3 regions of the Ralstonia sp. R-29 genome follow, and region 1 is predicted to be linked to each of the others. Evidence: predicted binding sites of a transcription regulator. Region 1 holds the regulator's gene; each other region holds the start of a gene.
The links. Region 1 encodes FliA, which starts transcription of late flagellar genes. Its sites were predicted from a motif close to CTAAAGTTTNNNNNNNNNNNGCCGNTA; they were not measured.
Positions count from the first base shown of each region.

Region 2: a site for FliA is predicted at 2,581-2,607, ahead of fliD (flagellar filament capping protein FliD). Genes of this name have one in related genera too.
Region 3: a site for FliA is predicted at 2,606-2,632, ahead of flgK (flagellar hook-associated protein FlgK). Genes of this name have one in related genera too.

Region 1 is NZ_CP184378.1:48,835-52,983, reverse strand. It holds gene ACN9M1_RS17470 (MBL fold metallo-hydrolase) at 124-1,206, shown strand; gene ACN9M1_RS17465 (RNA polymerase sigma factor FliA) at 1,236-1,997, opposite strand; gene ACN9M1_RS17460 (MinD/ParA family ATP-binding protein) at 2,006-2,782, opposite strand; gene flhF (flagellar biosynthesis protein FlhF) at 2,797-4,149, opposite strand, start outside.
Region 2 is NZ_CP184378.1:1,195,352-1,199,500, forward strand. It holds gene fliS (flagellar export chaperone FliS) at 1-426, opposite strand, end outside; gene fliD (flagellar filament capping protein FliD) at 488-2,536, opposite strand; gene ACN9M1_RS22575 (flagellin) at 2,734-3,555, opposite strand; gene ACN9M1_RS22580 (LuxR C-terminal-related transcriptional regulator) at 3,978-4,149, shown strand, end outside.
Region 3 is NZ_CP184378.1:1,233,793-1,237,941, reverse strand. It holds gene ACN9M1_RS22780 (flagellar basal body L-ring protein FlgH) at 1-341, shown strand, start outside; gene ACN9M1_RS22775 (flagellar basal body P-ring protein FlgI) at 352-1,458, shown strand; gene flgJ (flagellar assembly peptidoglycan hydrolase FlgJ) at 1,481-2,569, shown strand; gene flgK (flagellar hook-associated protein FlgK) at 2,697-4,149, shown strand, end outside.

The DNA of each region.
Region 1 (4,149 bases):
CGGCGAGGCCGTTTCAGCCTAGGCAGTGGCGCATCCGAAATTCAGAAACCAACAGAAGTTGATACTTCTTGATATTCGAGCCGCTTCCCTCACCTGGGTGGCTCGTCCACCCCCTGCGACGCCATGGCCAACCCCCACTACGATCCATCCAAACCCCACCACACCCCCGACGGATTCCGCAACCGCTACCCGCACCCCCGCACGAACGGCGATTTCTGGAAATGGCAGCAGGAGCGCCGCCGCCTCAATCTGCCCAAGCCGCCCACGCAGGACCTGTCCTGCGTCGCGCCCAATCTGGCCGCCGTGCACCGGCCGCCCAACGTGCCGCAACTCACCTGGATCGGCCATGAAACGCTGCTGCTGCAGATCGACGGCCTGAACGTGCTGACCGACCCGGTGTTCTCCAAGCGCGCATCGCCCCTGCCCTTTGCCGGGCCACGCCGGCACCAGCCGCCCGGCCTGTCGCTCAAGCAATTGCCGCATATCGACCTGGTGCTGATCTCGCACAACCACTACGACCATCTCGACAAAGCCAGCGTGCGCGCGCTCATGCGCCAGCCCGGTGGCGCACCGATGTTTTTCGTACCGCTGGGGATCGACCACTGGTTTGCGCGCAACGTGCGCGGCACGCGCCTGTCGGGTAGCAACGCCAACGTACGTGCATTCGATTGGGATGACGAGGCGAACTTCGGCCCATTCACCGCGTATTTCTGCGCCGTGCAGCACTGGTCCGCACGCGGCCTGTACGACCGCAACCACACGCTGTGGGGCAGTTGGGCGCTGCTGCATCCGCAGTTGCGCTTCTGGTTCTCGGGGGACTTGGGGTATTCGCAAGACACACGCGACATTGGCGCGCGCTTTGGCCACTTTGATGTGGCGGCAATTGCCGTGGGTGCTTACGAGCCGCGCTGGTTCATGAAGTCCCAGCACATTGATCCGACCGAAGCCGTGCAGGTGATGCGCGACATCGGCGCGCAACAGGCCGTGGGCATCCACTGGGGCACGTTCCCGCTGACGGACGAAGCACTCGACCAGCCCATCACCGATCTGGCGAACGCGTTGAAGGCGGCCAACGTGCCGGCCGAGCGCTTCACCCTCTTCCGCCACGGTGAAACGCGCGTGTGGGATGCCGAGGCAGCGCGCCTTGTCACCGAGTTGCACCAAGAAAAAACGCGGCCGCGAGATGACTCGCTGGCCGCGCAATAGAAAACTGGCAGCGTAGAACTGCGCCGAGATCAGGTCGGCGTCGGCAGCCACGCGCGGTCGCGCAGCTTGGCGCGAATGCGGGCAATGGCCTGGCTGTGGATCTGGCACACGCGCGATTCCGACACGCCCATCACGGCGCCGATTTCGCGCAGGTTCAGATCCTGCTCGTAGTACAGGCTCATCATGAGCTTTTCGCGCTCGGGCAGACCTTCGATGGCGGCCACGACCGATTCGCGCAGGTCGTGGTCCAGCAGTTGGTCCAGCGGCGTGGCGTCGTTCTCGGCGGCGCGGTTTTCGATGAAGGCGTCGGCGTCTTCGCGATCGAAGTCTTCGTAATACAGCAGCTGGCTGCCTTGCAGGTCGACCAGTTGCTTCTGGTATTCGGCCAGCGACATGCCCAGTGCAGCAGCAATCTCGGTTTCCGTAGGTGCACGGCCCTTCTGCTGCTGCAGCTTCTGGATCGCCTGCTCGATCGTGCGGGCATTGCGGCGCAACCCGCGCGGCAGCCAGTCGGAGCCGCGCAGCTCGTCCAGGATCGCGCCGCGAATCCGCTGGGCCGCGTAGAACTCGAACTGCACGCCCTGCGTTTCTTCGTAGCGCGACAGCGCATCGAGCAAGCCCATCATGCCGGCCTGGATGAGGTCATCCAGTTCTACGCTGGCCGGCAGCTTCACCATCATCTGGTTGGCGATGCGGCGCACCAGCGGTGCGTATGCGGCCATTTCGTCGGACTTGGTCTTGCGACCGGTTGCGGTGTACATATCCATGCCTGCCTTTGGCGCTTCGTTCATGCTGCGCCTCAATAAACCATCTCGGCCGCACGCGCAGTGGCGTGGGGCGTCGCTGTCGGTGCCGATATTGACGTTGTTGTCTGTGTCTGCGCCGATGCCTCCACCCGCGACGGCACGGTTTGACCGATGCCCTCCTCAGGCTGGGCCCCGGCGCTATGACTGCTGGCCCAGCTCAGCATCTCTTCGGCAAGCTGGCGGAACGCCATGGCCGAAGGCGATGCGGGAAACGCGCTCGCCACGGGCTTGCCGAGCGAGAGCGCCAGTTCTACATGCCGGTCCTCCGGGAGGTAACCAGCGAAATCGATTCGGGTGTTCAGGTACTGGCCCACGGTGTTGGCCAGGTTGCTGAACACGCGCAGGGCGGAATCCACCGAATGCGCGCCGCAAACCACGGTGCGGATGCCGGCGCCGCTACCTTGCAGCACGGCGGTTTTCTTGAGCAGCGTGTACGCGCTCTTGATGCCTTCCGGGCCATCAGTGAAGGTCAGCAGCACGTCGTCGCAAGCCTCGGCCACGGTGGCGAGCGCGCGCGTACCGAAATGCGCGGCCACCAGCGTCACGTCCGCAGTGTCGTCGTACTGTTCGAGCATGCCCGTCACCGCCAGCATGGTCTGCGCGCTCACCACGGCGGCGTCGCGGCCCATGGCAGACAGCGCAATGCGCAGGTTGTCGACAAAGTCATCCACCTGCTCTTGCTCGCCGATCACCAGCACGCGGCGGCTGGCTGCCTGACCGAGCATGCGGCGCAGCCCGGCGGCTTGATCCTTGGCGAAAGGTGTGGTCATGCTCGCCCCCTTGTTCAGGCGAAATCGAAAGCGGCCAGGCCGGGTTCGCGGCTACGTGTGGCGCCTTGCGCCACCAGCAGCGACTCGTCCGAATCCAGCGCGAACGACGATTGCTCGGCGCCCGCGCGGAACGTGCGATGCACCAGCAGCTTCTTGTTGGGCACCGCAATGTCTTCCGGCACGCGCTGGCCGTACGACACGTAGTGCAGCGGCAGGCGGCGGCGGATCATCACGTCCATCGCGTGGCCCACCGAGGTGGCCTCGTCGATCTTGGTGAGGATGCAGCCCGCGAGGTTGGCGTCACGGTAGGCGCTCACCACCTCGTCGAGCGTCTTGCCGTTGCTGGCTGCGTTCAGCAGCAGCAGGCGCTTGATCGACGGGCCCACGGCGTGCAGCATCGCCATCTGTTCGGACACGGCGCGATCGCGCTGGCTCATGCCGATGGTGTCGATCAGCACGACGTGCTTCTCGCGCAGATCGTTCAGCGCCAGGCTCAGGTCTTGCGCGTCTTTCACGGCATGCACCGAGACGCCCAGGATCTTGCCGTAGATGCGCAGTTGTTCGTGGCCGCCGATCCGGTAGCTGTCGGTCGAGAGCAGCGCCACGCGCGATGCACCATGGCGCAGCACGAAGCGCGCAGCCAGCTTGGCGGTGGTGGTGGTCTTGCCCACACCCGTCGGGCCCATCAGGGCAAACACGCCGCCCTGGTCGAGCAGGCTGTTTTCGTCCGACACGGTGGCCAGGTTCTTTTCAATCGCGCGCTGCACGAAATCCAGCGCGCCTTCATACGTATCGTGCTGCGGCATGTTCTCCAGCACGTAGCGCGTGAGCTGCGCCGAGAAACCTGCATTCAGCATGGTCTGGAACAGGCGCGTACGCACCGGGTCGCCCAGCTTCACACCCAGCGAGGCGAGGCTCGACATGGCATCGGTCAGCGTGCTCTTGAGCACGTCGATCTCGCTGACCATGCGGCGCGTCATGGCATCGCTTTCGGCTTTCAGATCGGCCTTCAGGTCCGCACGCAGATCGGCCTTCAGGTCGATGGGTGCGCGCTGCAGGCTGACGTCTTCGCGCGGGGCTTCAGGCTGCTTGGCCATCGTGTCCTCCATGCGGACAAAGACGTTGGAGGGGTTGAAGGCGTCGGCCGACTTGCGCGACTGCGCTTCCACGCGTTCGGCAAAGTCGCGCAGCGTGGTCGGTTGCGGGTCTTGCTCGCGCGCAAACTGGCGCGACGGTTCACGCGGGAGTTCACGGCGCGCGGCCGGACGCTTGACCGGCTCGGCAGCTTCGTCTTCCTGCACCACGGTGCGGCGGGCGATGAACTGGGCGGTGCTGGCCAGCGTGTCGGCGGCGTCCTTGTTGGCACG
Region 2 (4,149 bases), 890 kb from region 1:
GCTGTTTGCCACGGCGGCGCCGGGTTGACCAGCCGGGCCCTTCTGGCCGATGGCCAGCCATGCGTCCTGCAGCGGTACCAGCAGGCCGTCTACCTCGGCGAGGATGGCGGGATCGTTGTTGGCGTTGGCCACCAGCAGGCGGCGAAGCATGTAGTCATACAGCGTGTTCAGTTGCACGGCGATGTCGCCGCCGCGCTGGTGATCGAGGCTCGCCTGCAGGCCCTGCCCGATGATCGAAATGGCCTTATCGATCGCGCGCACCTTGGCCAGCACGTCGCCGCGCTCCATGGCGATACCAGCCACGTTGAGGGCAGCGCGCGCGCCTTCAAACAGCATGGCAATCAGACGATGGGGGTTGGCATCGACCACGGATGTCTCGATACCGACTTGCGCATAGGCACCGATGGCACGGCGTGCAGCGTACATGGAAAAGGTCCTCGCTGTAGTCTGTCTTATTTTGGGTTGTTGCTCTAAAACGCAGCCTGACTTAGTTGCTGCTCGAAGTCTGCTTGGCGATGGCCGCGAGCTGCGTCGTCAGGTAACTGCTGGTATTCGTCATGCTCGCCACCGCTGAAGACAACGCGTTGAATTGCGTGTAATACAGCGCCTGCTTGTTGCTCAACTTCAATTGCATGTTGGTGATCTGGCTGGCAAGCGAGGTGAGCGAGTTGTTGATCGAATCGGTCTCGTTCTGCACCATGCCGGTGGATGAGAGCAGGCCGCTCATCACCGTGTTGAGCTGTGCGGCATACCCGCGCTGCACCGTGACGGTACCGCGGCTGCCCAGCACGCCGCCGGTCACGCTCACCGTCAGGCCGTCGACAGCGGTGCCGGTGGCGCCATACAGGTTCTGGCCCGAGCCGGTTGCGGCCACGCCATTGATCGTGCCTTGTACATCCACGCCAGCGGTGGCCGTGGGGCTCGCCCCAAAAAGCGACGAAGCGCCATTGCCCGACACCGACACCGACGACACCGAACCAAACTGGCTGTCGGCAATACTCAGCACACCGCTGGCATTGGCCGACACCGATGCGGTGACCTTGGCGTTCTGCAGCGTGGTCGACGCGTTGATCTGGCTCTGGATCTGCGCGGCCAAGCTGGTTGCGCTGTAGCTGCCCGCCGGCACCGTCACGTTGACGGCCATGCCGCTGATGGTGAACGCCAGCGTGTCGTTCACACCGGCCGTGATCGTCGTATTGGCCGCAGCCGAACCCGTCAGTGAGCCCTGCGTGGCCAGCTGCGTCACGTTGACGGCGTAGCTGCCCGACTGCGTGGTGTCCGAGAACGTCGGCACGCTCACCAGCGAATCGGTGGCCGAGCCCGTGCCGGCAAACAGCCCGGCGACCTGGCTAGGCGACGCGGCAATAGCGGCCGACAGCTTGGAGCTGTCGACCGACAGCGTGCCGTCAGATTTCATCGTCACGCCCACGCTGCCCAGCGACTGGTAGTTGCCTGTGCCGACCGCCTGGCCCAGCACGTCGGTGATCTGGTTGATGAGCGTCTTGGTGCTGACATCGCCCGCCAACGGGCCGTTGTTGGCCTTGTTGGCGGTGTCGATGTTGGTCAGCGTATTCAGTTGCGTGCGCAGCGCGTTATAGCCGTTCACGAAGTTGTTGACGGCTGTGGTGGTGGCAGTCGGGTCGTTGGCCACCGTCACAGTGGTGCTGCCCGTCTTGGCCAGCGTGAACGACGTGCCGTCCACCACGTTGGACAACGTGTTGGTCGGGCTCTGCACCGCGATGCCGTTGATGGTGGCCTGGGCGTTCTGGCCCGTGGTCACCTCGGTCATGTTCTGCGTGCCGGCCGGGTCCTGCGAGAGCAGCGACTGCAGCGTGGCATCGCCCGACACGGAGATTTTCATCTCCGAATTGGACCCGCCGGCCGCGGAAGTCAGCACCAGGCGGTACGGTGAGCCGCTGCCATCGTTGACGATGCTGGCCGACACACCCAGGTTGGCCGAGTTGATGGCATCGCGGATGCCCGCCAGCGTGTTGTTGGACGAGTCGATCGTGATGGAGCCGCCCGCCAGGTTGCCGTTCTGCGTGAACGTGGAACCCGTGTATTTGCCACCAGAAAAGCTGCCGCCAGACACCGAGCCGAACGAAAACGAGATCGTCGTGGACGACCCGCCGCCAATGGCCGCCGTGGTGGAGGTCTGGCCTTGCGCGGCCAGCACTTGCGACTGAGCGAGCTGCGTCACATTGACGGCGTATGACCCAGCCCTGGCTGAGCCGCCGACCGATGCATTGAGCACCGAAGTGTCGTAGCCGCTCGCCTTCATGCCGCTGTAGTTCGACGCACTGGTCAGGCTCGACAGCGCAGTCTGGAAGGTCGATAGCGCGCTTTTGAGCGTGCCCACGGCCGAGAGCTGCGTCTGGTACGAGGTTTGCTGCGTCTGCAGCTGCGTCAGCGGCTGGCTTTCCACGCTCATCAAGCTGGAGACCAGCGAGTTGACGTCGATGCTCGTCCCGATGCCAGGAATTGAAATCGGTGGAACGTAGCTGCCGTTCGTGGAAGAGGTGGTGGTGGTCGCCATGATCAGGTCGAGTAAGCGTCTGCGCCAGCGGAAGTCTCTCTACACAACGGCACTGGCTGCCGCTTCTTTAGGGCACGTTATGCGAACGCCACCCACGAAGAAGAGGGGGTATCCGACAAAAGAAAAAGGCCGGCGCCCCGAAGAGCGCCGGCCTATGGCCCAACCGCCAGGCGGCCAGGCTGCATCCAGCTTACCGATTAGCCCTTCAGCAGGCTCAGGATGCTGTTCGGTGCCGAGTTGGCTTGCGCCAGCATGGCCGTACCCGCTTGCTGCAGGATGTTCTGACGCGTCATGTTCGACGTTTCCGACGCGTAGTCCGTATCGATCATGACCGACTTGGCGGCCGACAGCGCCGTGTTCGACGAGGTCAGCGTGTTGATGGTCGAGGTCAGACCGCTTTGCTGCGCGCCCAGGTCAGCACGTGCTGCCTTCAGGCTGGCCAGGTCGGCGTCGATCTTGGCCTGCGCTGCGGTGGCGTTGGAAGTCGACGTCACGCTCGTGCCCGACAGCGTACCGAAGCTGGCCAGGTTGGCGTTGGTGACGGTTGCTGCGTCGGTCGCTGCGTTTTGGCCGTACTGGAACGTCGTGGACGTCACCGAACCGTCGAACAGCTTAGCGCCGTTGTAGTTGGCGTTGGTCTCGATGTTCTTGTTGGCGGTAGCCAGCTGTTGGTATTCCTTGTCCAGGTTGGCCTGGTCGGTGGTCGACAGACCGCCGTTGTTGGCTTCCACAGCCAGTTGGCGCATACGTTGCAGGTTGTTTTCAACCTGGCCCAGGTACGAGTCGGCCGTTTGCAGATACGACTGTGCGTTGTTGGCGTTCTGGATACCCTGGGTTTGCGAGTTCAGCGTGGTCGTCAGGCTGGAGGCCACAGCGTAAGCAGCGGCGTCATCCTTTGCGCTGTTCACGCGCAGGCCGGTCGACAAACGTTGCAGCGAGGTCTGCAGTGCATCTTTCGATGCCCCCAGTGCTTGTTGCGTTTGCAGGGACGAGATGTTGGTATTAAGGCTGAGGGACATGACGGCTCCTAAGATTCCCGATGGCGTTGTTGCCCGATTGGTTGCTCGTTCCGGCTAGGCCGGGCAACGTGACCTGTAACTTGAAGGGGATCAGGTCTGCGTTGTACTCAGGTTATCGGTGGCCTCCAGAGAAAGTTTAGGGTCGCCTTGACAAATTTGTGCGCGAGCGGCGGTTTGGGCTGGCGGGCACCCCGGGTTGCTCCCCACCGGCGCCCCCTCCAAAAGAGGCACCGGGCCGGCTTCTTGGGCGGCAGCCCCTCGGCTATACTCGACCGACCAGACCCAAAGCGCCCCGTGCCTATCTATAGAGAGCGCTATCGCACAGATGGGGAGTTGCAAGCCCCTCCGGCAAGGCACAGCAGCGCGTAGCCCTCCGGCGGGTAGAAGAGCTCAACGCGAGCCGTTTGACCGCAACGCCCATCATGCTCAATGTCCTGATCGTCGAACCGCACGATATTGCCCGTGTCGGCCTGCGCCAGATCCTCAAGGATTCGCGCCTGGCCCGGCAGATCGAGGCCGTGCCGGACCTGCGCAACGCCAACAACGACCTGCTCGCCGAGCGCGAGTGGGACGTGATGCTGTTTTCAGTGGAAT
Region 3 (4,149 bases), 850 kb from region 1:
CCTTGCTGGGCGTGTCGGCCACCGACGCCAACAAGTTCGACAGCAAGGGCGCCAATGGCGCACAGAACAACTTCACGGCCACCATCACGGTGACGGTGGTGGAGGTGCTGTCCAACGGCAACCTGGTGGTCAGCGGCGAGAAGCAGACCGCCGTGGGCCAGGGCACCGAGTCGGTCAAGTTCTCGGGCGTGGTCAATCCGACCACCGTCAACAACCAAAACACCGTGCTGTCCACCCAGGTGGCGGACGCACGCATGGAATACCGCGGCACGGGCTATGTGGCCGAGTCGCAGCAGATGGGCTGGCTGTCGCGGTTCTTCCTGACCGTGTCACCGTTCTGAGGAATCAGTCATGACGTTGTATCGAATCCTCGGCGCCGCATTGGTTGCCTTCGCATCCTTGGCAGGCACGGCACATGCCGACCGCATCAAAGACCTGACCACCATTGCCGGCGTGCGTGAAAACGCGCTGATCGGCTATGGCCTCGTCGTCGGCCTGGATGGCAGCGGCGACCAGACCACGCAAACCCCATTCACGATCCAGAGCTTCAACAACATGCTCACGCAGTTCGGCATCAACGTGCCGGCCGGCGCGAGCATCCAGCTCAAGAACACCGCCGCCGTGGTGGTGACGGCCTCGCTGCCCGCGTTTGTGCGGCCGGGCCAGACCATCGACGTGACGGTGTCATCCATCGGCAATGCCAAGAGCCTGCGCGGCGGCACGCTGCTGCTGACGCCGCTCAAGGGCGTGGACGGCCAGCTCTACGCACTGGCACAGGGCAACGTGGTGATTGGTGGCGCAGGTGCGTCGGCCAATGGCAGCAAGGTGCAGATCAACCAACTGGGCGCCGGCCGCATCGCCAACGGTGCCACGGTGGAGCGCGCCGTGCCGGCCACGGTGGGCGAGGCCGGTAGCATCCAGCTCGACACCGGTACGACAGATTTCGGCACGGTGCAGAACATCGTCTCGGCCATCAACAAGCAATTTGGCAGCGATACGGCCCAGGCTGCGGATGGCCGCACGATCAACGTGCGTGCGCCGGCCCTGGCGTCGGACCGCGTTGGCTTTGTCGCCAAGCTGCAGAACATTGAAGTGACGCCGGCCTTGGCCGCTGCGCGCGTGGTGATCAACGCCCGTACGGGTTCGGTGGTGATGAATCAGCTCGTCAAGCTGGAGCCCTGTGCGGTGGCGCACGGCAGCCTGTCGGTCACCATCAGCACCGAGCCGGTGGTGAGCCAGCCGGCGCCGTTCTCGCAAGGGCAGACGGTGGCGGGCGCGCGTTCCAACATCGAAGTCAAGCAGCAGGGCGGCAGCCTCATCAACGTGAAGGGCGGCACCAACCTGGCAGATGTGGTCAAGGCCATCAATGCGATTGGCGCCAACCCGCAAGACTTGATCTCGATCCTGCAGGCGATGAAAGCGGCCAACGCGCTGCGCGCCGATCTGGAAATCATCTGATGCCGGGGATGCAGCAATGACCATGAACCCGACCGACCTCACCAGCCGCCTGGCGCTCGATTCCAAGGGATTCGAATCGCTCAAGCAGACCGCGCGCACCGACCCGACCGGCGCCACCAAGACCGTCGCCAAGCAGTTCGACGCGATCTTCGTGAACATGATGCTCAAGCAGATGCGCGATGCATCGCCGCAGAACGGGCCGTTCGATTCGTCATCGACCAAGATGTATACGTCGATGCTCGATCAGCAGCTCTCGCAGACCATGGCCGCGCGCGGCGTGGGCGTGGCGGACCAGCTTCTGAAGCAGATGCTGCGCCAGGCCAACCGCGTGAACCCGGATGCGTCCACGACGCCGGTGAATACCGCCCTGTCGAATACCACCGCCACCAACACCGCTTTGCCGGGCGCTGCCGGTTCCGCCACGGATGCGGCCAAGACCATCGCCCGGTCGTCGCTCAACAGCATTGCTGCGTCGGCGGCAACCGGCACGGAAGACGATGGTTCGGGCATCAGCACCGTGCCGCGCCCCGGCCTGGAAGAGCGTGTGCAGCGCGCGTTGGCTGCCCTGCGCAAGCAGGCGGAAGCCGAAAGCAAGTCCGCCAGCGCCATGGCCGATGTGGATCTGTCGACCGTGGCGTCTGAGTCTGGCGGCAGCCGCATGGCCAGCTTCTACAACAAGCTGATCGGCCACGCTTCGCAAGCGGCACAGGAAACCGGTATTCCGGCCAATTTCATGATTGGCCACGCCGCGCTGGAATCCGGCTGGGGCCGCCGCGAAATCAAGGCCAAGGACGGCTCCAACACGCACAACCTGTTCGGCATCAAGGCCGGCGGCTCGTGGACGGGCAAGACCGCAGTGGTGACCACCACCGAATACATCGGCGGCGTCGCCCACAAGGTCCAGGAGAAGTTCCGTGCCTACAGCTCATACGCCGAGGCCTTCAAGGACTACGCCAACCTGCTGTCCAACAACCCGCGTTACAGCAATGTCGTGGCGGCGGGCAACGGCAACGATGCAGCGTCGTTCGCCAAGGGCCTGCAGCGCGCCGGCTACGCCACCGACCCGAACTACGCCCACAAGATTATGGCGGTGCTCAAGCAGATCGCTTGAAGTGAATTATTCGTCACATTTCAACGCATCGGCCGGCTCAAGTTTCTTCTTGGCCGGCCGATGTTGTTTCTAGGGTCTATCCCGGCGGCGTTGTGCCGCTCGGTTCGAGACCATCCGCGAGACAAACATGAGCAGCTCCCTCTTGAACATTGGCGCCACCGGCCTGCGGGTTGCCGATATCAACCTGCAGGTGACTGGCAACAACATTGCCAACGCCAACACGCCCGGCTATTCGCGCCAGGAGGCCGTGCAGACGGAAAACATTCCGATGTACGCCGGCGTCGGCTATCTGGGGCAGGGTGCCAACGTCACGACCGTCAAGCGCATCTACGACCAGTTCCTGACCGCACAGGTACAAAGCGGCCAGGCGGCCACCAGCGCGGCGGACCAGCTCAACAGCCTGGTTTCCGGCCTGAGCAAGTACATGTCGGACAGCAACAGCGGCCTGAGCTCCGCGCTGACCAGCTTCTTCAATAGCGCCGACAGCCTGGCGTCCAACCCGTCGAGCACGACGGCGCGCCAGGTCTTCCTGAACGCGGCAGCCAGCCTGCAGCAACGCTTCAATTCGATTTCCGGCCAGATGAATGCGCTGTCTGGCCAGGTCAACACGCAGGTGCAGACGCAGATCAGCTCGGTCAACGGCACCGCGCAGCAGATCGCCTCCCTGAATGACCAGATCGCCAAGGCGGAGGCCTCGACCGGCCAGCCCGCCAACGATCTGCGCGACCAGCGTGACCAACTCGTGCAGACGCTCAACCAGTCGATCAAGGCGAGCGTGGTGCAGACCGGCGACGGCCAATACAACATCTACGTCGGCAACGGTCAGGCGCTGGTGCAGGGCAACCAGAGCTACCAGCTGACGCCGGTGCCGTCGCAGTACGACCCGACGCAGCTGTCGGTGGGCTACAAGAGCCCGGCCGGCACCGTCACGATTGACGACAGCCAGCTCGGCGGCGGTACGCTGGGCGGCTTGATGGATTTCCGCCGCAACACACTCATCCCGGCGCAGAACAGCCTGGGCCGTCTGGCCACCGCCGTGTCGGCCGACGTGAACGCGCAGAGCAAGCTCGGCATAGACGCCAACGGCAAGATGGGTACGGACCTGTTCTCCGTGGGCGCGCCGAGCGTGGCGGCCAGCACCAACAACACCGGCAGCGCTACGGTCACAGCCAGCATCACCAACGCCAACGCGGGGATGGGCTACGACTACCAGATCAAGTACCAGGGCGGCGCCTACACCGTTTCGCACTATCCGGACGGCTCGGCCTCCGTTACGGTGACGAGCTGGCCGACCACCGTCGACGGCGTCACGCTCAACGTGTCGGGCACGATGAACAGCGGCGATTCGTTCCTGGTGCGCCCGACGGCCAACGCCGCATCGACCATGCAGACGTTGACCACCGACTACCACAACGTGGCGGCAGCGTCCCCTGTGGTGCTCACGCAGGGCAGCAACAACACGGGCAGCGCCACGGTGTCGTCCATTGGCGTGGACAGCACGTACGCCGGTTCGCCGCTCGCCTCGCCAGTCACGCTCGCCTATAGCTCCGCCGTGGGCGGCTCGCTCTCGGGCTTTCCAG